DNA from 4 places in the Citrobacter sp. Marseille-Q6884 genome. Region 4 is predicted to be linked to each of the others. Evidence: predicted binding sites of a transcription regulator. Region 4 holds the regulator's gene; each other region holds the start of a gene.

Region 1 (5,655 bases), on a different contig from region 4:
CTGTTCATAGACTTCAAGCGAGCCGATGACGTGAGGCAAAATCACCTGCGCCGCTGCCGCCGAGTAGTCACCGACGGTGGTGACATAACTGCCGTGCAGACCCAATCCTCTGTCCATGGCGCCACCGGCCTTATGGTACTTCCCAACCATTTGCCAGTCCGCCAGCCCGGTAAAGACCCCGGAAGATCCGTAGGTTTTTTGCACCCGTTCCAGCTCTTCATAAAACAGATCCAACGCCTGATCCCAACTCACCCGCACAAAACGGTTATCTCCACGCTGGCTACGATCTGATTTTTCACGCTTACGCAGCCAGTCCAGCCGAACCATGGGATAGCGTACTCGTGAAGGGTTGTAGACAATTTCACGTACCGCGTTGAGCATATCGCAAGGGTATTTGTCATGTTTAAATGGACGCGTTTCTGTCCATTCGCCATTCACGACTTTGGCTTCAAAAGCGCCATAATGTGAGCCAGACTGGATCCACTGTTCAGGGTTCTCCCCCGCGGCCCATACTTTTGATATCAACGGATTAGGCGCCAGCGCACTGGCAGCGCCCACCGCCAGCATTCCGGTCAGAAAACGGCGGCGAGACGGGTTAAAGTCTTGAATATCCATAAGTCATCCTTACTGTTTTTGGGTTTCAGACACATCGCTGGCATGGGTCTGGAGATATTTCAATAACGTGCGTTCTTCCACCGGATTAAGCCGGTAATACGTTGACATCGCTTTGAGTCCGGCGATCCAGCCGTTCGCGGTATAACGCGTAGTGGGTGGTGTGCTGTGACAGGCGCTGCAGGTGGATTGCAGCATTTGATCCGAGTATTCCCACAAAGGAGAGATCGCGCTGATAAGTCCCTGTGCTGAGGTCCACGCGGTAATCCTCACCTGCTGCCATTCCTGGTGTGAGTCGGGATCAATCTGGGTTTGCAGGACGTTGACGTTAGCCATCAGGGAGTCATCGAGAACGGCGGAGAAGACGCGTTTGCCCATGTACTGCGTGATCACTCGTCCACGGCCTTTACTTTCACGCCAACCCACCATTTCCAGTTGTAGGTTGTTCCCTTCTTTTTTCAACACCTTGACCGGTGTAGCAGGAAAAAGCAGCGCTTTCCCGGCCGGGCTTCCCGCTGTTGCTGTTAGCGACTTTTCGCCAATCGAAAACAGTGTGCTGGCCTCAGTTGGGGCCTCTCCCTGGCGCTGCAATTGCTTGTAACGCTCACGAAAACCGCTGCTCATATCCGGTTTGTGATGCGCAATGCCCTTATGGCAGTCAATACAATTGCTGTCCTTCGCCGCCGCTGCGGTCATTTGTGCCGCCGCATTTGCAGATTGTTTGCCATGATCCATCGCGTCGTAGCTGTGACACGATTTACAGGCCGCTGAGTGATTGGCGCTCATTCGCGCCCATTCCCGCTGAGCCAGTTCAGCGCGCTTTGCTTCAAACTTTTCTGGGGTGTCGATCGAAGGAGAGATAAAGGTGTGGTACAAATCGTTTAAGGCTTCTGTCTTGCGTACCAGCGTAGGGATAATTCCGGGAGGAATATGGCAGTCTTTGCACTCTGCCCGCACGCCAGACGCATTACGGAAATGCGCGCTGGTTTGATACTCCTGCCCCACCGTGCGCATGGAGTGGCAGGATAAACAAAACTCGGTAGTGCTGGTGTAGTGTATGCCTTGCCACGAGCCCCAAATGACGAAGGCCATTGCGACAGCCCCGCCGAATGCGCACCAGAGCGCATTTTTTCTTATCCACGACATACTTGCCTCCATTATTTTAATATCCACACGCTACGGGATATTAAAAATTGGAAATAGAGACACTGCGGGCAGATTATAGGAACAGCATTCACACCATGAGGCGGGTCAAAATAGTAAAAAAAAGAAGCTCGTACTATGTGCCTATTATTTCAATAAGGAATTTCTCATGCTGACACTGTCTCTCAACAGAGAAAGCCGTACACCGTTGCAATTACAGATATTTCAATTTTATTTTCAGGCTATTCAGCAGGGTGATTTACTGTGCGGGGATAAATTGCCCTCAATTCGCGAACAGGCGCAGACGTTGAATGTTGCCAAAATCACGGTTGTGATGGCCTATGAAAAACTGATGGCGTCAGGGTTAATTAAGAGTAGACCGGGTATCGGCTATGAGGTGGTCTTCACCACGCCGATGCGAAGAACCCCTGCGCTTCTGCCCGCGACCGAGGGTTCCCCTCCGGCAAAACCCAAACCTGCCGGGGTCTCCACGGATGTCTATGGCGAGATGGGGCGTGAGTTCTATTGCCGTATGGGCGTGCCGGATCCGAATGCCTTTCCCTGGTCCAGTTGGCGTAAATGGAATAACTCGCCCAGCATGCTTAAAGAACAATTATTTACCCGTTATCATTCACCAAATGGATTATTTTCGTTGCGTGAGCAAATGGTAAGATACCTGAATTTATCCCGAGGAATTAATACTCGCGCAGACAATATCATCATTACTAACGGGATTCAGGAAGGCTTATCTCTGCTCAGCCAGATATTTATTCTTCATCATGCGATATGTCAGAAAAAAAAGTGTCATATTGTGACCGAATCCCCTTGTTACTCTGGTGCATGGCATCTTTTTAATTATTACGGCGCCGACATTACGTCAATTCCTGTGGATAACCATGGGTTGTGTACAGATAAATTACCCGAATATGAAACTCAACTTTGTTATGTGACACCTGCACATCAGTATCCGATGGGAAGTGTACTTTCGCTGGAACGACGCAGCGCTTTGCTGACGTGGGCACAGCGCGTCGGAGCCTACATCATAGAAGATGATTATGATGCCGTTTTTACTTACGGTGAGAATCCCCTTCCTGCGCTCAAAGCGATGGATTATCACAATCGGGTTATCTATATGGGGACATTTTCAAAAACACTGGGCCCAGGCGCACGACTTGGCTATCTCATTTGTCCTGATGAGCTGCTTCCGGCAGTACAGAATATGAAGGCGCTCAACAACAACGGCAGTCAGTGGTTATTGCAGCAGTTTTTGGCCGAATTGATGCAGAACCAGGTTTTCTATACCCATATCAGCAAGCTGGCCTGCCATTACGCAGAACGCCTTACGCTCTTACGCAACGGCCTGTGCACCCTGTTTCCCGACGGAAGAATTGATGGCGCAACGGCTGGCCTGCACCTCTCTTTACGCGTCGCATGGTCGGCCGACATCATGGCAACGCTGCAGGAACGCTGCCTGCAGGCAGGGGTTCGTTTTGATACGCTACAGAACATTGAAAATGGCTCAGAAAGCGCATGGCGCAAAGAAAATAGCGACGAAGTTGCGTTTTTCGGCTTTGGCGGGTTACAGATCCCACAAATAAGAAAGGTATTGATGGTGCTGGAGCAGGCGTTATTGCAGCCTTAGAGGATGACAGGGATCGAGCCGGACGCTCAATCCCTGTGAACGGGATTACAGCAGGTCGCGGAACTGCGTTTGTTTCAGCGCCAGTTCGACACCACGCACTTCTGCCAGCCCTTTCAGACGACCAATGGCGGAGTAGCCTGGATTGGTTTTCTTGTGCAGATCGTCAAGCATCTGATGACCATGATCAGGACGCATCGGGATAGGACGCAGGTCGCCGGCCTTTTTGCGTCGCTGTTCTTCTGTCAGGATCGCCGTCACGACCGCGACCATATCCACATCACCCTGCAAATGCGCGCCTTCGTGGAAGGTTTTAGGGTTGTCTTCACGACAGGTCGAACGCAGGTGCGTGAAGTGGATGCGATCGCCAAACGTTTCAATCATTTTCACCAGATCGTTATCCGCGCGCACGCCGTACGAACCGGTACACATCGTGAAACCGTTATAGATGCTATCGACCGTCTCTTTCAGCCATTGCATATCTTCAATGGTCGAAACGATACGGGGCAGACCCAGGATCGGACGCGGCGGATCGTCAGGATGCACGGCCAGGCGAACGCCGACTTCTTCCGCTACTGGTACAATCGCGCGCAGAAAAACAGCCATATTGTTTCGCAGATCATCTTTGCTGATACCGTCATATTCCGCCAGGCGAGCGCGGAACTGGTCCAGCGTATAACCTTCTTCCGCCCCCGGCAGACCGGCGATAATGTTGCGGGTCAGCTTTTCAATATCCGCATCACTCATCGCATTGAAATAGGCCAACGCCTGCTGCTGTTCTTCAGCCGTGTAATCCGCTTGAGCGCCCGGGCGTTGCAGGATGTGCAACTCAAATGCGGCAAACGCTATCTGGTCAAAACGCAGCGCTTTAGAGCCATCCGGCAATTGATATTCAAGGTCAGTACGCGTCCAGTCGAGGATCGGCATAAAGTTATAGCACACGGTATCGATGCCGCAGGCTGCCAGATTGCGAATACTCTGCTGATAATTCGCAATCCATGTTTGATACTGCCCGGAACGCGTTTTAATATCTTCGTGAACAGGAATACTTTCCACAACCGACCAGGTTAGCCCTTTTTCAGCCAGAATCGCCTGTCGCTTTTGAATCTCTTCAACGGGCCATACTTCACCGTTGGGGATATGGTGCAAGGCGGTCACAACGCCCGTTGCGCCTGCCTGACGCACATCATCAAGCGATACCGGATCGTTAGGTCCGTACCAACGCCAGGTTTGTTCCATTGCTTCACCTCACAAGTTGTTATACCAAATTAAGCTACCTGAATGATGACTACCATACAGGCATCTGCTGCAGGATCAATATGACGCCGATGATTGATTGATCCAGCTCACACTCCATGGATAAATCAGGCACACCAATTTAACTTGCTGTCATATAACTTTATACTGCCATTGTTAATTAATGGTTAATCAGGTGTATTTAATGAAAACTATTGCCTCTGCTTCACTCCCGGAAAATGTATTGATGCCGCGCTACGATCGCCAACAATTAAAAACGCGAATCGTGCATTTTGGTTTCGGTGCTTTTCATCGCGCTCATCAGGCGTTATTGACCGACCGCGTATTGAACGCGCTGGGTGGAGACTGGGGAATTTGTGAGATAAGCCTGTTCAGCGGTGATCGACTGATGAGTCAACTTCGCGCACAGGATCATTTATATACGGTGTTAGAAAAAGGCTCAAACGGCAATCAGCCCATTGTGGTCGGCGCCGTCCGCGAATGCCTGAATGCAAAGCTGGATTCACTGGCTGCCATTATCGAAAAATTCTGTGAACCGCAGGTGGCTATCGTTTCGTTAACCATCACGGAAAAGGGATACTGCATTGACCCGGCAACGGGGTCGCTGGATATCACTAATCCACGTATCGCCCATGATCTGCAAACACCGGACGAGCCGCACTCAGCGCCGGGTATTATCGTCGAAGCCCTGCACCGCCGACGTGAACGCGGACTGCAACCTTTTACCGTTCTTTCCTGCGATAACATTCCCAATAACGGTCATGTGGTAAAAAACGCTGTGCTGGGGATGGCTGAAAAACGCTCGCCTGAGCTGGCAAAGTGGATACTCGAACAGGTGAGTTTCCCGGGTACCATGGTGGACCGTATTGTCCCTGCCGCTACCGAAGAGTCACTGGAGGAGATTGCCCAGCAACTTGGCGTCGCCGACCCTTGTGCAATCAGCTGTGAACCCTTTATCCAGTGGGTTATTGAAGACCATTTTGTCTCCGGTCGCCCGCAATGGG
Region 2 (5,655 bases), 210 kb from region 4:
GCGCCGAACACCCTACGAACATCAGCGCAGCATTAAATGAGTGCAGCTCACTCACCAGATAACCAATTACCAGCGGGGTAACGATAGAAGCCACGTTACCAAACACGTTAAAGACCCCACCGCACAGCCCCACAATCTCTTTCGGCGCAGTATCCGAAATCACCGGCCAACCAAGCGCGCCAAAACCTTTACCAAAGAACGCCAGCGCCATCAGCGCAACCACCAGGGTGGTATTGTCCGTGTAGTTACACAGAATGATGGTCGAGGCGAGCAGCATGCCGAGCACAATCGGCAGCTTGCGCGCCAGCGTGATGCTGGAACCACGTTTAATCAGATAATCGGAGAACACACCACCCAGCACGCCACCGGCAAACCCGCACAGCGCCGGAATGGAGGCCACCAGACCCACTTTCAGAATCGACATCCCTTTTTCCTGCACCAGGTAAATCGGGAACCAGGTCAGGAAGAACCAGGTGATGGTGTTGATAAAATATTGTCCGAAGAATACCCCCAGCATCATGCGATTGGTCAGCAATTGCTTGATGTAGTGCAGTTTCGGACCACTCGCCGCCGCGCCCGGCTTCTTGTGATCCATATCCACAACCGCGCCGTTATCGGAAATAAACTTCAGCTCTTCTTGTGACATACGCGGATGGTCGGTTGGATTATGGATCAGCTTGACCCACAGCCCGGTCAGCACAAAACCTATCGCGCCCATCACGGTAAAGACGTGCTCCCAACCCCAGGCAAAGGTCAACCAGCCCAGCAGCGGAGAGAACAGTGCCAGAGAGAAATACTGTGCGGAGTTAAAAATAGCCGATGCGGTGCCACGTTCTTTGGTCGGGAACCAGGCTGCCACAATACGGGCGTTTGCCGGGAAGGAGGGCGCTTCCGAGAAACCCAGCATGAAACGCATGATAAACATTGAAACACCCGCCCAGGCCAGCGGGAACATATCCACAAAGCCCTGCAGGAAAGTGAACAGTGACCAGAAGAACAGGCTGTAGGTGTAGACTTTCTTCGAGCCAAACTTGTCGAGCAGCCAGCCGCCGGGGATTTGCATCAGCAAGTACGCCCAACCGAAGGCAGAAAAAATGTAACCCATTGAGATGGCGCTAAGCTGCAGCTCTTTTGCCACTTCAGTACCAGCAATAGACAGCGTTGCACGATCCGCGTAGTTAACGGCGGTCACAATAAATATTATCAGCAATATTAAATAGCGGGTGTGCGTGCCCTTCTTTTTCTCTACAACCGTATCCAGAATCATTTTATTTACCTCGGGTACATAAGCATTTTTATTATTATTGAGTAGGTATTCCTGGTGATAAATTACCATTAATTAAAACAAGTAATAATATCAGACGCGATACAACCGTGATTTAGTATAATCAGCATGGCACCGTTAATCATTGTGCAATCGCTCATTAACAACGCGTATTTAAAATATTATCTTAGGCATATGCACATAAGTATGGGCGCTGATGCACACATTTGTAGATTGATGCCCCCGGCGGCGCGGCTTTCCCGATATTAAGTGATCCTCGTCACGTTCTTAGATTTAAACTCCTGACATTCTTATTTCATAACACGGAATCTTTCGTCCCTATAATTAGATTCAATATATATAACCCACTGGCTGGAGAATACTGGCAATGGCCGACATCGAAATTAGACAAGAATCGCCGACGGCGTTTTATATTAAAGTACACGACACGGATAATGTGGCGATTATTGTCAATGACAATGGTCTGAAAGCCGGAACACGCTTCCCGGATGGACTGGTATTGGTTGAGCATATTCCCCAGGGCCATAAAGTGGCGCTCACGGATATTCCTGCACATGGCGAAATCGTGCGTTATGGCGAAGTCATCGGCTATGCGATGCGCGATATCCCGCGCGGCAGTTGGATCGATGAATCCATGGTTGAACTGCCCAAAGCCCCGCCGCTGGAGACACTCCCACTGGCCACAAAAGTACCGGAGCCGCTTCCGCCTCTGGAAGGTTATACCTTTGAAGGTTACCGCAATGCCGATGGCAGCGTCGGTACCAAAAACCTGCTCGGCATCTCCACCAGCGTCCACTGCGTGGCGGGCGTTGTCGATTATGTGGTGAAAATCATTGAGCGCGACCTGTTGCCAAAATACCCGAACGTAGACGGCGTGGTGGGGCTGAACCACCTGTATGGTTGCGGTGTTGCGATCAACGCGCCGGCAGCCGTCGTGCCCATTCGGACCATCCATAATATTGCGCTGAACCCCAACTTCGGCGGCGAAGTGATGGTTATCGGCCTCGGTTGCGAAAAGCTCCAGCCAGAACGCCTGCTGGAAGGGACTTCTGACGTAAAAAGTATTCCGGTAGACAGTGCCAGCATTGTCAGCCTGCAGGATGAAAAACACGTTGGATTTAGATCCATGGTTGACGACATTTTGCAGGTTGCCGAGCGCCATCTGGCAAAACTCAACCAGCGTCAGCGCGAAACCTGCCCGGCATCTGAACTGGTCGTCGGTATGCAATGTGGCGGTAGCGATGCGTTTTCCGGCGTAACGGCCAACCCGGCGGTCGGCTACGCGTCCGATCTGTTGGTGCGCTGCGGAGCAACCGTCATGTTCTCGGAAGTCACTGAAGTGCGTGACGCGATCCACCTTCTGACGCCACGTGCAATCAACGAAGAGGTGGGTAAACGCCTGCTGGAAGAGATGGCCTGGTACGACAACTATCTTGATATGGGCAAAACCGACCGTAGCGCAAACCCCTCTCCGGGCAACAAAAAAGGGGGGCTGGCAAACGTGGTGGAAAAAGCGCTGGGCTCCATTGCCAAGTCGGGCAAGAGCGCCATTGTCGAAGTGCTGTCACCCGGGCAGCGTCCAACCAAACGCGGTCTGATTTACGCCGCAACGCCTGCCAGTGATTTTGTCTGCGGCACCCAGCAGGTCGCTTCAGGCATTACCGTACAGGTGTTCACTACCGGTCGCGGGACACCGTATGGTTTGATGGCCGTACCGGTGATTAAAATGGCAACGCGTACAGAGTTGGCCAACCGTTGGTTTGATCTGATGGACATCAACGCCGGAACCATCGCCACGGGTGAAGAGACCATTGAAGAAGTGGGTCTGAAGCTGTTCGAATTCATTCTCGACGTCGCCAGCGGACGCAAAAAAACCTTCTCGGATCAGTGGGGGCTGCATAACCAGCTGGCGGTGTTTAACCCGGCGCCGGTCACCTGACTTTCGAAATGAAAGCGAGAAACAAAACGGGGATTTATCCCCGTTTTTCATGCCGCCTGTTGAAAAGATAAAGTGATAACGTTCGCATTTTCAAAGGTTTTTTTTAGCGCCTCTTTTTTTCGGTTTTAACACGCAAAAACATGCTAACAACATGAAATAAAAAGAAATAATAGCAGCATAAAATTAAGTTATATTTTCGTTTTGATAAAAGAGAAACCTACCGAAAGACGCCGCAGTTTTATTGCGATAATCCCCTCTTTTTTCCTCCTTTGACTTTCCCTTTTGTTACACAGATTATTCGATAGCTCCTGTAATTTACCTCCAAGCATTCTGACCTGAATAAAGAGGGAAGTTATGTATACCCTGAATAAAAATAATGTCGCATTGGCGTGCCTTATTTCATGCTTACTGGCTACACCTGTCGTCGCGAGCGCCGAAGGGCAGGCTGAATCTAAGCCTGTTAAATTACGCTACACGCTGTGGGATCGAAATCAGCTTCCTGGCGAACAACAACTGGTTAATGAGTTTGAAAAAAATAACCCGGGCGTTAAAGTTGAAATTGAATTAACCCCGTACGATCAGTATTTCATAAAATTAAGTTCTGCCGTGGGTGGTAATGTTGCTCCAGATGTATTCTGGATGAATATGCCTAATTTCCAGCAGTATGTTAAAAATGGCATGCTGGAGCCGCTGAGCGGTTATCTGAAAGATAAGTCATCACCCAATCTGGATGATTTTGTAAAAAGCTCAGTAGACGCCTATCAATACCAGGATAAACAATACGCTATCCCCCGGGATATTGACGCGATTGCCGTCTGGTATAACAAAAAACTGTTCGATCAGGCGGGTGTCGCTTATCCAGATAAAAACTGGTCGTGGGATGATTTAAAACAGAAAACTGAGCAGTTACGTAAAGGACTGGATCAGCAATCTTATCCACTGGCGATGGAATTCAGCAGCGGCCAGGACAGTTACTTTAACCTGCTATTACAGGCTGGCGATAAAATCGTCCTGCCGGATGGCAAAACGGATGTCGCCAATGATAAAGCAATTGCCGTATACCGCGACGTTCAGGGCATGTTGAAAGACGGGTTGATCCAGCCGCCGGGAGAAACAGAGGCGTCTGATGTCTTCCAGTCCAATCGCGTCGCTATGGTCTACGCAGGCTCATGGTGGGCGCTACCATTCTCGCAAAACGAACTGATTAAAGGCCATATTGGCGTGGTTCCTATGCCAAAAATGGCAGAACAAGCGGGTGTCTCGCACAGTCTGGCATTCGCCATGTCGGCGAAGAGCGAGCATAAAGACGCGGCCTGGAAATTTATTGAATTTATGAGTTCTGAGCATGCGCAGCAAACACTGGCGCGGGGAAAAGTGGTTATTCCTGCCAACCAGAAAGTGGCGAAAGAGTGGGCTGAAGGTTTCAAAGATATCGATGTTTCTGCCTATATCGACTCACTGGCTTTTTCGCATAAATACCCTACTGCCGGTTCCAACACCGCTAAATGGAATAGCATCCTGAATGACGGATTGAAAAAAGTCTGGACGGGAAGCGATCCGGAAAAAGTGATGCCTGGCGTGGCAAAACGTGTTGAACGTGAAATGCAGAAATAATCCTGAGGGAGCGTTGCTCCCTCTCACCTTCGCCTGCGCGATTGTAAAGTAAGTCTCCCGGAGTCTGTATGAGCTATTCAGATGAAGCTGCATCCCCACCGCTGCCGGCCAAGGAAATACGCAAAAAAAACCTGACAAAGCTGGAAAAAGAAGAACGCTTTTGGGGCTGGATAATGATTCTGCCGCTATTAGCGGGATTAATTGTTTTCTACTTTACGCCGTTTTTCCAGAACGTTTTTTATAGTTTCACCGATCTGGGTGAGTTTCAAATCTGGACGACAATCAGCTTAGATAACTATATTAATTTATTTAGCGATGATGAGTTTCGTGCAGCAATATATAACACGCTGGCCTACGTTTTTATTTGCGTACCCATTATCACCGTTCTGTCATTACTGCTTGCCATTGGCCTGAATCAGGCCATTCGCGGTCAGTGGCTGTTTCGCACCCTGCTGTTTCTGCCGGCTGTCACCATGCCAGCGGCCATTGCCATGGTCTGGCAATGGTTGATGAACCGTAACTTCGGCTTAATTAATCAGATTCTGGCCTTTTTCGATATTCCCGCGATTGGCTGGCTTTCAGACCCGGATATCGTGCGTCTGAGCGCCTCTCTGGTCATCATCTGGTCGGCGATTGCGCTGAAGATGATCATCTTGCTCGCAGGACTGCAAGGCATTCCCAAACAGATCTATGAAGCGATGTCGATCGATGGCATCAGCAAACTCCGCGGGTTCTGGTCCATTACCTTACCGTTGATGATCCCGACGCTGTTTTTCGTTCTGGTGATCTCATTTATCGAAACGCTACAAATTTTCGA
Region 3 (5,655 bases), 680 kb from region 4:
AGTCGGTGGTTAACGCTTTACCGCCATCAATAATCTGACCGTCTTTGTCCAGCAGGTTCGCCTGCCCGGCAACAGCACGGATAGTCCCCGTCGCATCGAAGACTGCAGTCATGACCAGCGCCAGTACGCTCGGCAGGACGATTGGGTTCAGCGCCCCCATAATATCCAGGCTGCCAATCAGCGAATTCCCTTCGGCATCGCTCAGAGAAGGCATGGCAAAAATACCGGAAAAATGTACGGCCGGGTCGAAAATCAGACCGACGACGGAAATACCGATAATGGTCAGCAGGATGCCGCCAGGCACTTTCAGTTTTTCGAGACCAATAATCACCGCCAGACCAATCAGCGACATGATAACCGGGAAGGTATCGAAGTCACCCAGGGCAACCGGCAGGCCATCCAACGGGTTCTTAATGACCAGGCCAACACCGTTTGCCGCAATCAGCAGCAGGAACAGACCAATACCGATCCCCGTGCCGTGGGCTACGCCCTGCGGCAGGTTACGCAGGATCCAGCTACGAATACCGGTCGCGGAAATGATGGTAAACAGAACACCCATCAGGAACACCGCGCCCAGTGCAACAGGTACGCTGATATGCTGCCCCAGCACCAGACTAAAGGCGGTAAACGCCGTCAACGAAATAGCACAACCAATGGCCAGCGGCAGGTTTGCCCACAGGCCCATCACAATAGAACCTACCCCGGCCACCAGGCAGGTCGCCACAAAGACAGCAGCAGGCGGGAACCCGGCTTTACCCAGCATTCCTGGAACCACGATCACGGAATAGACCATCGCCAGGAAGGTCGTTAATCCGGCAACGACTTCCTGACGGACGGTACTGCCACGGTGCGAAATTTTAAACCAGGCGTCGAGTGAACCGCCGGTACGCGCTGAAGGCGTAGACATAGAAAACATCCCCTGAGAGTTTATTTTTCGTCATTATGCGTGATGGACAATCCACTGCCTGCTAAACGTTTTCTCCATGTGCCTGGTTTGCGTCAATAGGGGTGTCGCAAAAAAGCAAACGTTTAGCTCCGCGCATAAAAAACGGGTGGTAAAAAAAAGCAAACGATTATCCAGCGATCATACGACGGTTTTCAACTGAACTTTGCCGGTTTTTACTCATTTCTTCTTATAACGCACAATAAATAGGCAGCCGATGCGCAAACGTTATCGTCAATGCGCAATCTGATAACAAATTCCGCTGAGTTGTCGCAACAATCGGAATGTTTTTCACCGTCACTTACGCAAAAAAAATGGGTGAAGTCATAGGAAATTTTTCGGCTAAAAAACAGACGATTTTCTGGCAAATGGACGGCGGTGGCTTACACTTACTTTATCGACACAAACCGGAACCTCCACTACGTGCTCGACTGAGGGGTGTTGATGTCGGGGGAAACCCTCCCGTGAACCAGCGGGATAGAGTGAAAGACGAAGACCGGAACCAAACTAAAGCGCCCTCTGTGGCGCTTTAGTTTTATGCCCGCCTTCCCGCAACGCGAATTATTTAGGGTGTATACCCGTCACATATTTCAAACCCATCAGTCATCTTCCAGCAAGCGCGCGCCCGTCCCCTGCTCGCCAAGCTGATCGCCCGGGTTACGCAACGGGCAATCACTGCGCGACAAGCACCCGCAGCCGATGCATCCATCCAGTTCATCACGTAGCGCCACCAGGGTATGAATCCGTCGGTCCAGCTCTTCTCGCCACTGGGAAGAGAGCTGTTTCCACTCTTTCGCACTGAGCGAGTGCCCCTCCGGCAATACGCCTAACGCGTCACCAATGGTCGCCAGCGGAATACCTATACGTTGGGCAATTTTGATAATGGCCACGTAGCGCAACACATCACGTTTGTATCGCCGCTGATTGCCGCTGTTGCGCATGCTGCTGATTAACCCTTTGCTTTCATAGAAATGCAGCGTCGATACCGCCACGCCGCTACGCCGGGCAACTTCACCGGGCGTAAGCAGGGCTTTAATCCGGGGTAATTTCTTTTCCATAAATCGCTTTACCTCAAGTTAACTTGAGGAATTATACTCGCCCACAGACAAAACGACGAATCGAATACTGAGAAAGAGGCAGACCTATGTCCCATCAGCAGATAATTCAGACCCTTATTGAATGGATTGATGAGCATATCGATCAACCGCTGAACATTGAGGCGGTCGCGAAAAAATCAGGTTACTCGAAGTGGTATTTACAGAGGATGTTCCGCACGGTGACGCGCCAGACATTGGGCGACTATATCCGTCAACGCCGTCTTCTGTTAGCCGCCGTTGAACTCAGGACGACCGAACGTCCGATTTTTGATATCGCAATGGATCTCGGTTATGTGTCGCAACAGACATTCTCTCGCGTGTTCCGCCGCGAGTTTGATCGTACTCCCAGCGACTACCGTCATCGCCTGTAAGTTATTGCCCGCCTTGCGTCAATATGGCGGGCGAGCGCTGGATCCAATGCATAAACTCCTGCGGCGGTAGCGCTTTCGCAAAGTACCATCCCTGACAGTACTGTACGCCGCGCTCAAGCAGCCAGTCTATTTGCTCCGACGTTTCCACCCCTTCCGCAATCGTCTTCAGATGCAAGCCTTGCGCCATTTCAATGATATGTTCAGCAATCAGTTGACTGGTGCTATTGGTCGCCAGCGTGTTGATAAACGATTTATCGATTTTCAGGATATCGACATTCAATGCCGAGAGATTATGGAGATTGGAATATCCCGTCCCAAAATCATCAAACGCAACTTCGTAACCCGCCTGACGAAACGCCTGGATGATTGGCGTCATTTTCTGCACATCAATAAATCCACGCTCCGTCACTTCCACTTTAATTTGCTGGGCAAGCACCGAATATTCTCGGGATTTTTCTGCTATTAAGGCGATCAACCGGGAGGAATGGAAATCAGACGCGGAGAGATTAATTGAGATATAGAGCTGAGGGTGCGCCGAAAGAAAATAACCCAGATCATTGAACACTTCTTCGACAACGTAATCGGTAATCTTCTCGATCATCCCCTCTTTTTCAGCCAGTGGAATGAATTCCGTTGGACTCATCACCTCACCTTTGCAGCCAGGCCAGCGCAACAGAGCTTCGGCTCCGACACACTTGCCATTTTTGATATCAATGATCGGCTGATAATGCAGGCAAAGCTGACGTTTGGCGATCGCGCGTTTTAACAAACTACGCGGAGATGAGTATTCCTGGCGTGTGCGCCACCACATAAGCAGTATCAGGATGCTGCATATTATCCCGAAAGGAACGGTTAATGCCGCTTCGTGATAGAAAATCTGATTCACGCGATCGCCAGAGGTTGAAACAATAATCGCAATCGGGCGCTTTTCTGAATGAACGATAGTATAGAAGCGATCGCCCCTCTGAAACGTCGCGGTTTCAGTACGCACCAGCGGTAAGAATTGCGCAACGACAGTCTGATCGCTGGCAGAGAAGAAGGTATCCGTTACCGTGTCATAGACACCCCAGGCCAGGTTCGGGTCATCTGACATGACCTCACTGTAAGATAATGGGTTGATAACGACGACGTAGTTTCCTCTTTGCATATACGTCATTTTATAGCCAGGAAAAAACGGGGTATCGCGGTAGTAATAGATAGAGATGTTTGGTGAACGTTTATAGTCAGCGCGCGGCATAATATACGGAGCAGAGGGTGCCAGCGAGGCGGAGCACAAAAAACGATCAGCCTGTGCATAAATTAGCTCGCTGATATATAAGCGACCGCGAATAATATTCAGCATGCTTTTCTGGTGAGCAGGAGTACACATCTCCCCCTCATACAGTTGTGCCATATCACGCGCTAAATCAGCTTGCTGGATGACCAATTCTGTTTTATTTAACACCAGGTGAGCAAAAGAACGGAGTTGATTTCGGGTTTCGGACATCGCCCGGAAGTGAGCAAACCATAACGCCAGTACCACGGGGAGCAATACCACCATGAACGTTCCGAGGAGCCTTAGCATCTTACGTCGCGCACTGTGATTCATGTCAGCCCTATTTCCCTGTATCGTATATGCCAGTACCCATCAAGGCAGGATGCTATAACCACCATTTGATTAAGTTGCATGAATCTATCAACATTAGCAACAGACTTCTGTATGTAAAAGTCCGATATTGTGGATGATGATATTATTTTTCCATAAGGCAAACTTAAAGTTAAACTTTTTTGGAAACATCATTATCCAGAAGTCGTAATGCTTTATAAGCGTTATACTTGCTCTGTATAAAAAATACATTAAATTTTTTAACGATTAATTCCAGATAAAGATAACAGGCAACATAAATACACCTTCAGTGAAGAATTATTTATTATTCATTCACGTCCATATATCCATACATATTATATGGTTATTTGCCGCCAAAAATAGCGTTCAAGACTGGTGAACAAACGAGCACATGTGATATAGTTCACAAAAAATCATGTAAGAGAAACATTGTTTCATTCATGTAAATGCCCGTCGATAGCCAGAGAACCACACCTTCTGTGAACACCCCGCGCTGTCCTGGCATTAAGAGCTTCTGAGGACATTTTTCATGGCAACAATAACAACTGGCGTGGTTCTACTGCGGTGGCAGCTGCTCAGCGCGGTACTGATGTTTCTAGCCAGTACACTCAATATTCGTTTTCGTAAATCAGATTATATTGGCCTGGCGGTTATTAGCAGCGGGTTAGGGCTGGTTTTTGCCTGCTGGTTTGTGACCGGATTGCTCGGCATCAGCATGGTGGATATATCCACGATCTGGAATAACATCGGATCGGTCATGATGGACGTAATGAGTCATACCCCACCAGACTGGCCGATGGTGTTGACCTGATAAGAGTGTATTAGCCTGATAACAAGAAGGCAGATGGTTACCCTGATATCGGGGTAACCATATTCAACTGAACGTACAGAGGGATCAGAACGGAATATCGTCGTCGAAGTCCATCGGCGGTTCGTTAGACGGCGCTGCCGGAGAAGACTGTTGCGGACGAGACTGTGCGCCGCCGCTGAACTGATTGCCACCCTGCGGCTGTTGAGGCTGACCCCAACCACCCTGTTGACCACCACCCGCATTACCACCCGCCGGTGCGCCACCACCCTGACGACCACCCAGCATTTGCATGGTGCCGCCAACGTTGACAACCACTTCGGTGGTGTACTTTTCTACGCCAGACTGATCGGTCCATTTGCGGGTACGCAGCTGACCTTCAATGTAGACCTGGGAACCTTTACGCAGATATTCGCTGGCGACTTCAGCCAGTTTGCCAAACAGCACAACGCGGTGCCATTCAGTCTGCTCTTTCATTTCACCGGTCGCTTTATCACGCCAGGATTCGGAAGTAGCCAGCGTAATGTTGGCAACTGCGCCACCATTCGGCATATAGCGTACTTCCGGGTCCTGGCCCAGATTACCGACGAGAATCACCTTGTTTACGCCTCTGCTGGCCATGATCGTGTCTCCTGAAAAACGTTTCTTAATAAGTGTAAGCGCGGGATTGTAGCATTACCAATAGCGCTTTTACTACGTTGCGAGGTCGATTCCAGTAAACAACCTCAGTCAGACATTGTTGCACAGACACCTGCGTTTTGCATTCCAATACTGTATATCCATTCAGGTCAGGTTGTGTCATAATTAACCGTTCGTGATCGCCGGTAGCA
Region 4 (5,655 bases):
AACGGTGAGAAATGCCCGATGGCAGTATGCTTATCGGGCACTCTGTATTACGCCGCAATCACTTCATAGGAATGGGTGATGTTCACCGCTTTTTCCAGCATCAGCGCGACGGAGCAATATTTCTCCGCAGAAAGGTCAACGGCACGAGACACAGAAGCGTCTTTCAGATCATTGCCCGTGACGATGAAATGCAGATTGATATGAGTGAACAGACGCGGCGCCTCTTCACGGCGCTCAGAGGTGAGCTTCACTTCGCAGTTGGTCACGTCCTGGCGGCCTTTTTGCAGGATCGACACTACATCAATCGCGCTACACCCACCCGCAGCCATTAATACCATTTCCATCGGGCTCGGCGCTTTATCACCGGAGTTACCGTCCATCAAAATTTGGTGGCCTGAGGCGGACTCACCGAGGAAGGTTAACCCCTCAACCCACTTTACACGCGCTTGCATATTTCGTAACTCCAATGTTTCAATTTTCCTGACAGATTACGCGCACATAACAATTCTCGCAACGGAAGGCGACCTGCGTCATGCTGAAGCGAGACACCAGGAGACACACGGCGAAAGCTATGCTAAAACAGTCAGGATGCTACAGTAATACATAGACGTACTGCATGTATGCAGAGGACATCACATTACAGGCTGCAGCATTCTTTTTAGCAGCCCCCTTCCCAGGTAGCGGGAAGCACATTTTGGCAACCCAGAGGCAGCGTCGTTTTCTGGCTCTGGAGACAGCTTATAACAGAGGATAACCGCGCATGGTGCTTGGCAAACCGCAAACAGACCCGACTCTCGAATGGTTCTTGTCTCATTGCCATATTCATAAGTACCCATCGAAGAGCACGCTGATTCACCAGGGTGAAAAAGCGGAAACGTTGTATTACATCGTTAAAGGCTCAGTGGCAGTACTGATTAAAGATGAAGAAGGAAAGGAAATGATCCTCTCTTATCTGAATCAGGGCGATTTTATTGGTGAACTGGGCCTGTTTGAAGAAGGCCAGGAACGTAGTGCCTGGGTTCGCGCTAAAACCGCATGTGAAGTCGCTGAAATTTCATACAAAAAATTTCGCCAATTAATCCAGGTGAACCCGGATATTCTGATGCGCCTGTCATCTCAGATGGCTCGTCGTCTGCAAGTCACGTCCGAAAAAGTGGGCAACCTTGCCTTCCTGGACGTTACCGGTCGTATCGCTCAGACGCTGTTGAATCTGGCGAAACAACCTGATGCGATGACCCACCCGGACGGTATGCAGATCAAAATCACCCGTCAGGAAATTGGCCAGATTGTAGGTTGTTCCCGTGAAACCGTTGGTCGCATCCTGAAGATGCTGGAAGATCAGAATCTGATCTCCGCGCACGGTAAGACCATCGTCGTCTACGGCACGCGTTAATCCCATCGTAATGGCGCGTTACCACGTAATGCGCCATTTTTGTTTACACCGATGTGGCGAAGACTGATCTATCACCCCGAAATCAACTACGCACTACGACAAACACTGGTGCTGTGTTTACCTGTGGCTGTCGGTCTTATCATTGGTCAGCTTCATCTGGGGCTCCTCTTTTCCCTCGTCCCCGCCTGTTGCAACATTGCCGGTCTTGATACACCGCATAAGCGTTTTTTCAAACGCCTGATTATTGGCGCATCGCTGTTTGCTGGCTGCAGTTTGGTCATGCAATTGCTGCTGGCGCAGGAAATTCCGCTACCGCTAATCCTTACCGGCCTGACGCTCATTCTCGGCGTTACCGCAGAATTAAGTCCGCTGCATGCGCGACTGTTGCCGGCCTCGCTGATTGCCGCGATTTTCACGCTGAGTCTGGCAGGAAACATGCCCGTCTGGGAGCCCTTGCTCATCTATGCGCTGGGTACATTGTGGTACGGCCTGTTCAATTGGTTCTGGTTTTGGTTGTGGCGTGAGCAACCGCTGCGTGAATCCCTCAGCCTGCTGTACCGGGAACTGGCCGATTACTGTGAAGCAAAATACAGTCTGCTGACCCAGCACATTGATCCTGAAAAAGCCCTGCCCCCGTTGCTGGTCCGTCAACAGAAAGCGGTGGATCTCATTACCCAGTGCTATCAGCAAATGCACATGCTTTCAGCGCACCATAACAACGAATACAAACGTCTGCTGCGGGCTTTTCAGGAAGCGCTGGATTTGCAGGAGCATATCTCAGTCAGTCTTCACCAGCCGGAAGAGGTACAAAAACTGGTCGAGCGCAGCCATGCGGAACAGGTGATTCGCTGGAATGCGCGAACCGTCGCCGCTCGCCTTCGCGTGCTGGCTGATGACATTTTGTATCACCGCTTGCCGACGCGTTTCTCAATGGAGAAGCAGATCGGTACGCTGGAGAAAATCGCCAGGCAGCACCCGGATAACCCAGTCGGGCAATTTTGCTACTGGCACTTTAGCCGGATTGCGCGCGTACTGCGTACCCAGCGCCCGCTGTATGCCCGGGACTTAATGGCTGACAAACAACGCCGGTTGCCGTTGCTCCCGGCGCTGAAAAACTATCTGTCATTGAAATCTCCCGCGCTACGCAATGCCGGGCGCATCAGCGTCATGTTGAGCATCGCCAGCCTGATGGGAAGCGCCTTACATCTGCCAAAACCTTACTGGATACTGATGACCGTCCTGTTTGTGACACAGAACGGCTACGGCGCAACCCGGGTGCGTATTCTGCACCGTTCAGTGGGAACGCTGGTTGGACTGGTCATTGCCGGGGTCACATTGCACTTCCATATCCCTGAAGGGTTCACGCTGGCGGCCATGCTGCTTATCACGCTGGTCAGCTATCTGATCATCCGCAAAAACTACGGCTGGGCTACGGTGGGCTTTACGGTTACGGCGGTGTATACCCTGCAGCTGCTGACGCTGAATGGGGAACAATTTATCATCCCGCGGTTTATCGATACGGTGATGGGCTGTTTGATCGCCTTTGGCGGTACGCTCTGGCTGTGGCCGCAATGGCAGAGCGGCCTGCTGCGTAAGAATGCCCATGATGCGCTGGAAGCCGATCAGGAAGCCATCCGTCTCATCCTCAGCGACAATCCGCAGGCCACGCCGCTCGCGTATCAGCGCATGCGGGTCAATCAGGCACACAACACGTTATTTAACTCTCTGAACCAGGCCATGCAGGAGCCAGGGTTTAACTCGCACTATCTGGCAGATATGAAACTGTGGGTCACGCACAGTCAGTTTATCGTCGAGCACATTAACGCGATGACCACGCTGGCGAGAGAGCACACGGTGCTGACGCCGGATCTGGCGCAAAGGTATCTGGAATCCTGCGAAATCGCCCTCCAGCGCTGTCAACAACGGCTGGAATATGACGGGCCGGGAAGCTCCGGCGATGTGAACATTCTCGAGTCGCCGGAAATGCTCTCCCACGGACTGTTAAGCACCCTGGAGCAGCATCTGCAACGCATCATTGGTCACCTGAACACCATGCACACCATTTCTTCCGTTGCATGGCGCCAGCGACCGCACCACGGTATCTGGCTTAGCCGACGGCTGCGGGACATCAAGAGTTAGCGCTGTTTGCCGGATCACAGCACAAGCGCCTGATCCGGCAATCAGACAATCATCCCACCACTTTTCCTACCGCCTGGGCGAAACGCTGCATGCCTTCATGAATATCGGCGTCCTCCACCACCAGCGACGGAGCGAAGCGCATCACATCCGGCCCTGCGTTCAGCACCATGACGCCTTCGTGCGCGGCAGCGTAAAGGAAATCACGTGCCCGACCTTTGTACTGTGGCTTCAACTCCGCGCCAATCAGCAGCCCCATGCCGCGAATATCGCTGAAAATATCAAACCGCTCATCAATCTGCTGCAAATGCTGGACAAATGTCTGGCGTCTGGCCTGAATACCTTCCAGCACCTCTGGCGTATTGATGATGTCGAATGCCGCTCCCGCAACCGCGCAAGCCAAAGGGTTACCGCCATAAGTGGAACCATGCGAACCAACGTGGAATGCAGAAGCAATCTCCTGCGTGGTCAACATGGCACTCACCGGGAAACCACCGCCGAGCGCTTTAGCGCTGGTCAGAATATCCGGCGTCACACCGTAATGCATATAGGCAAACAGGTCGCCGGTACGCCCCATTCCACACTGGACTTCATCAAATACCAACAGCGCCTGGTGCTGATCGCACAGTTCACGCAGACCTTGCAGGAACTCAGGCGTTGCAGCGGTAACGCCCCCTTCGCCCTGGATAGGTTCAACGACCACCGCGCAGGTGTGATCGTCCATCACGGCTTTTACCGCATGCAGATCGTTAAACGGCACATGGATAATGTCCGCGGGTTTTGGGCCAAAGCCGTCAGAATATTTCGGCTGCCCACCGACGGAAACGGTAAACAGCGAGCGACCGTGGAACGCATTATGGAAGGCAATGATCTTGGTTTTGAACGGGCTATGACGCACACAGGCATAGTGGCGAGCCAGTTTAAATGCCGTTTCGTTAGCTTCGGTGCCGGAGTTCATGAACAGCACCCGTTCAGCAAAGGTCGCATCAATGATTTTGCGGCCTAAACGTAACGCAGGCTCGTTGGTGAAGACGTTGCTGGTATGCCACAGGGTTTCACCCTGGGTTTTCAGCGCATCAACCAGTGCCGGATGGCAATGTCCCAACGCTGTCACTGCAATACCACCCGCGAAATCAACATATTCCTTTCCTCGTTGATCCCAGACTCGACTTCCTTTCCCTTTTACCGGAATAAACTCCGCCGGTGCATAAATCGGCAGAATCACTTCATCGAATGTCGCGCGCGTAATTGCAGTTTGTTCAGTTGCCATGTCATCACCACCCTGTTAAGCAGAAATGCTAGTGAAATAATAATCACAAAATATGAATAAAAAATCACTGAATAGCAACTACAAATCAGCGCTGCAGGAAATTTGCCAGCAATTGATGCCCCTGCTCACTGAGGATACTCTCCGGGTGAAACTGCACGCCCTCCACATCCCACTCACGGTGGCGAATACCCATTATTTCTTGCGTTTCACTCCAGGCAGTGACTTCAAAGCAGTCCGGCAACGTTGCAGGGGCGACCACCAGCGAGTGGTAACGCGTGACCGTTAACGGGTTTGAAAGTCCCTGAAAAACCCCCTGTCCGTTATGCGTAATGGCAGAGGTCTTGCCGTGCATCACTTTCGCCGCACGAACCACTGTTGCACCAAACGCCTGCGCCATCGCCTGATGACCCAGACAAACGCCCAGCATGGGGGTTTTTCCTGCATAGTGACGGATAACGTCCAGCGAAATGCCGGCATCATCCGGTGTACAGGGTCCCGGGGAAATCACGATTTTTTGTGGGTTCAGAGAGGCAATCTGGGGCAGCGTCAACTCGTCATTGCGTCTGACAAGGACCTCAGCACCCAGTTCGCAGAAATATTGATACAGGTTCCAGGTAAAAGAATCGTAGTTATCGATAAGCAGGATCATGGCGGCTCCGGTACATAAGAACCGCGCTATTCTACTCAGAATCCTCGGCTTCGCTTACCACTTTACGAAATATCGCCCGCAACGCAGTCAGATCCCCCATTGCACCGCTTTGGTTAGCCTGATTCCACTCTTCGACCTGAATGCCATCCCAACTGAGCACATACCCGGCATGAATCGCTAACTGTTCGAAGAAAATACGTTGCGCCA

Evidence for each region. Region 4 encodes CRP, which controls carbon source genes, mostly activating them, when cyclic AMP is high. Its sites were predicted from a motif close to ATGTGANNNNNNTCACAT; they were not measured.
Region 1: N7268_RS17490 (mannitol dehydrogenase family protein) is a predicted target of CRP. The motif match lies at 4,729-4,746, and genes of this name have one in related genera.
Region 2: garD (galactarate dehydratase) is a predicted target of CRP. The motif match lies at 1,533-1,550, and genes of this name have one in related genera.
Region 3: N7268_RS06935 (YjcB family protein) is a predicted target of CRP. The motif match lies at 4,409-4,426, and genes of this name have one in related genera.

Annotation. Positions count from the first base shown of each region.
Region 1 covers NZ_CAMDRE010000002.1:523,694-529,348, reverse strand. Annotated here, with positions in the region: gene torA (trimethylamine-N-oxide reductase TorA) at 1-615, opposite strand, end outside; gene torC (pentaheme c-type cytochrome TorC) at 625-1,758, opposite strand; gene N7268_RS17500 (PLP-dependent aminotransferase family protein) at 1,925-3,397, shown strand; gene uxuA (mannonate dehydratase) at 3,443-4,633, opposite strand; gene N7268_RS17490 (mannitol dehydrogenase family protein) at 4,836-5,655, shown strand, end outside.
Region 2 covers NZ_CAMDRE010000001.1:566,181-571,835, forward strand. Annotated here, with positions in the region: gene garP (galactarate/glucarate/glycerate transporter GarP) at 1-1,267, opposite strand, end outside; gene garD (galactarate dehydratase) at 1,653-3,224, shown strand; gene N7268_RS02620 (ABC transporter substrate-binding protein) at 3,579-4,838, shown strand; gene N7268_RS02625 (carbohydrate ABC transporter permease) at 4,907-5,655, shown strand, end outside.
Region 3 covers NZ_CAMDRE010000001.1:1,460,424-1,466,078, reverse strand. Annotated here, with positions in the region: gene ghxP (NCS2 family permease) at 1-907, opposite strand, end outside; gene soxR (redox-sensitive transcriptional activator SoxR) at 1,543-2,001, opposite strand; gene soxS (superoxide response transcriptional regulator SoxS) at 2,088-2,411, shown strand; gene N7268_RS06940 (EAL domain-containing protein) at 2,413-3,999, opposite strand; gene N7268_RS06935 (YjcB family protein) at 4,547-4,828, shown strand; gene ssb1 (single-stranded DNA-binding protein SSB1) at 4,913-5,446, opposite strand.
Region 4 covers NZ_CAMDRE010000001.1:775,751-781,405, forward strand. Annotated here, with positions in the region: gene N7268_RS03790 (phosphoribulokinase) at 1-1, shown strand, start outside; gene N7268_RS03795 (OsmC family protein) at 48-452, opposite strand; gene crp (cAMP-activated global transcriptional regulator CRP) at 761-1,393, shown strand; gene N7268_RS03805 (YccS/YhfK family putative transporter) at 1,445-3,532, shown strand; gene N7268_RS03810 (aspartate aminotransferase family protein) at 3,582-4,799, opposite strand; gene pabA (aminodeoxychorismate synthase component 2) at 4,885-5,448, opposite strand; gene N7268_RS03820 (putative adenosine monophosphate-protein transferase Fic) at 5,480-5,655, opposite strand, start outside.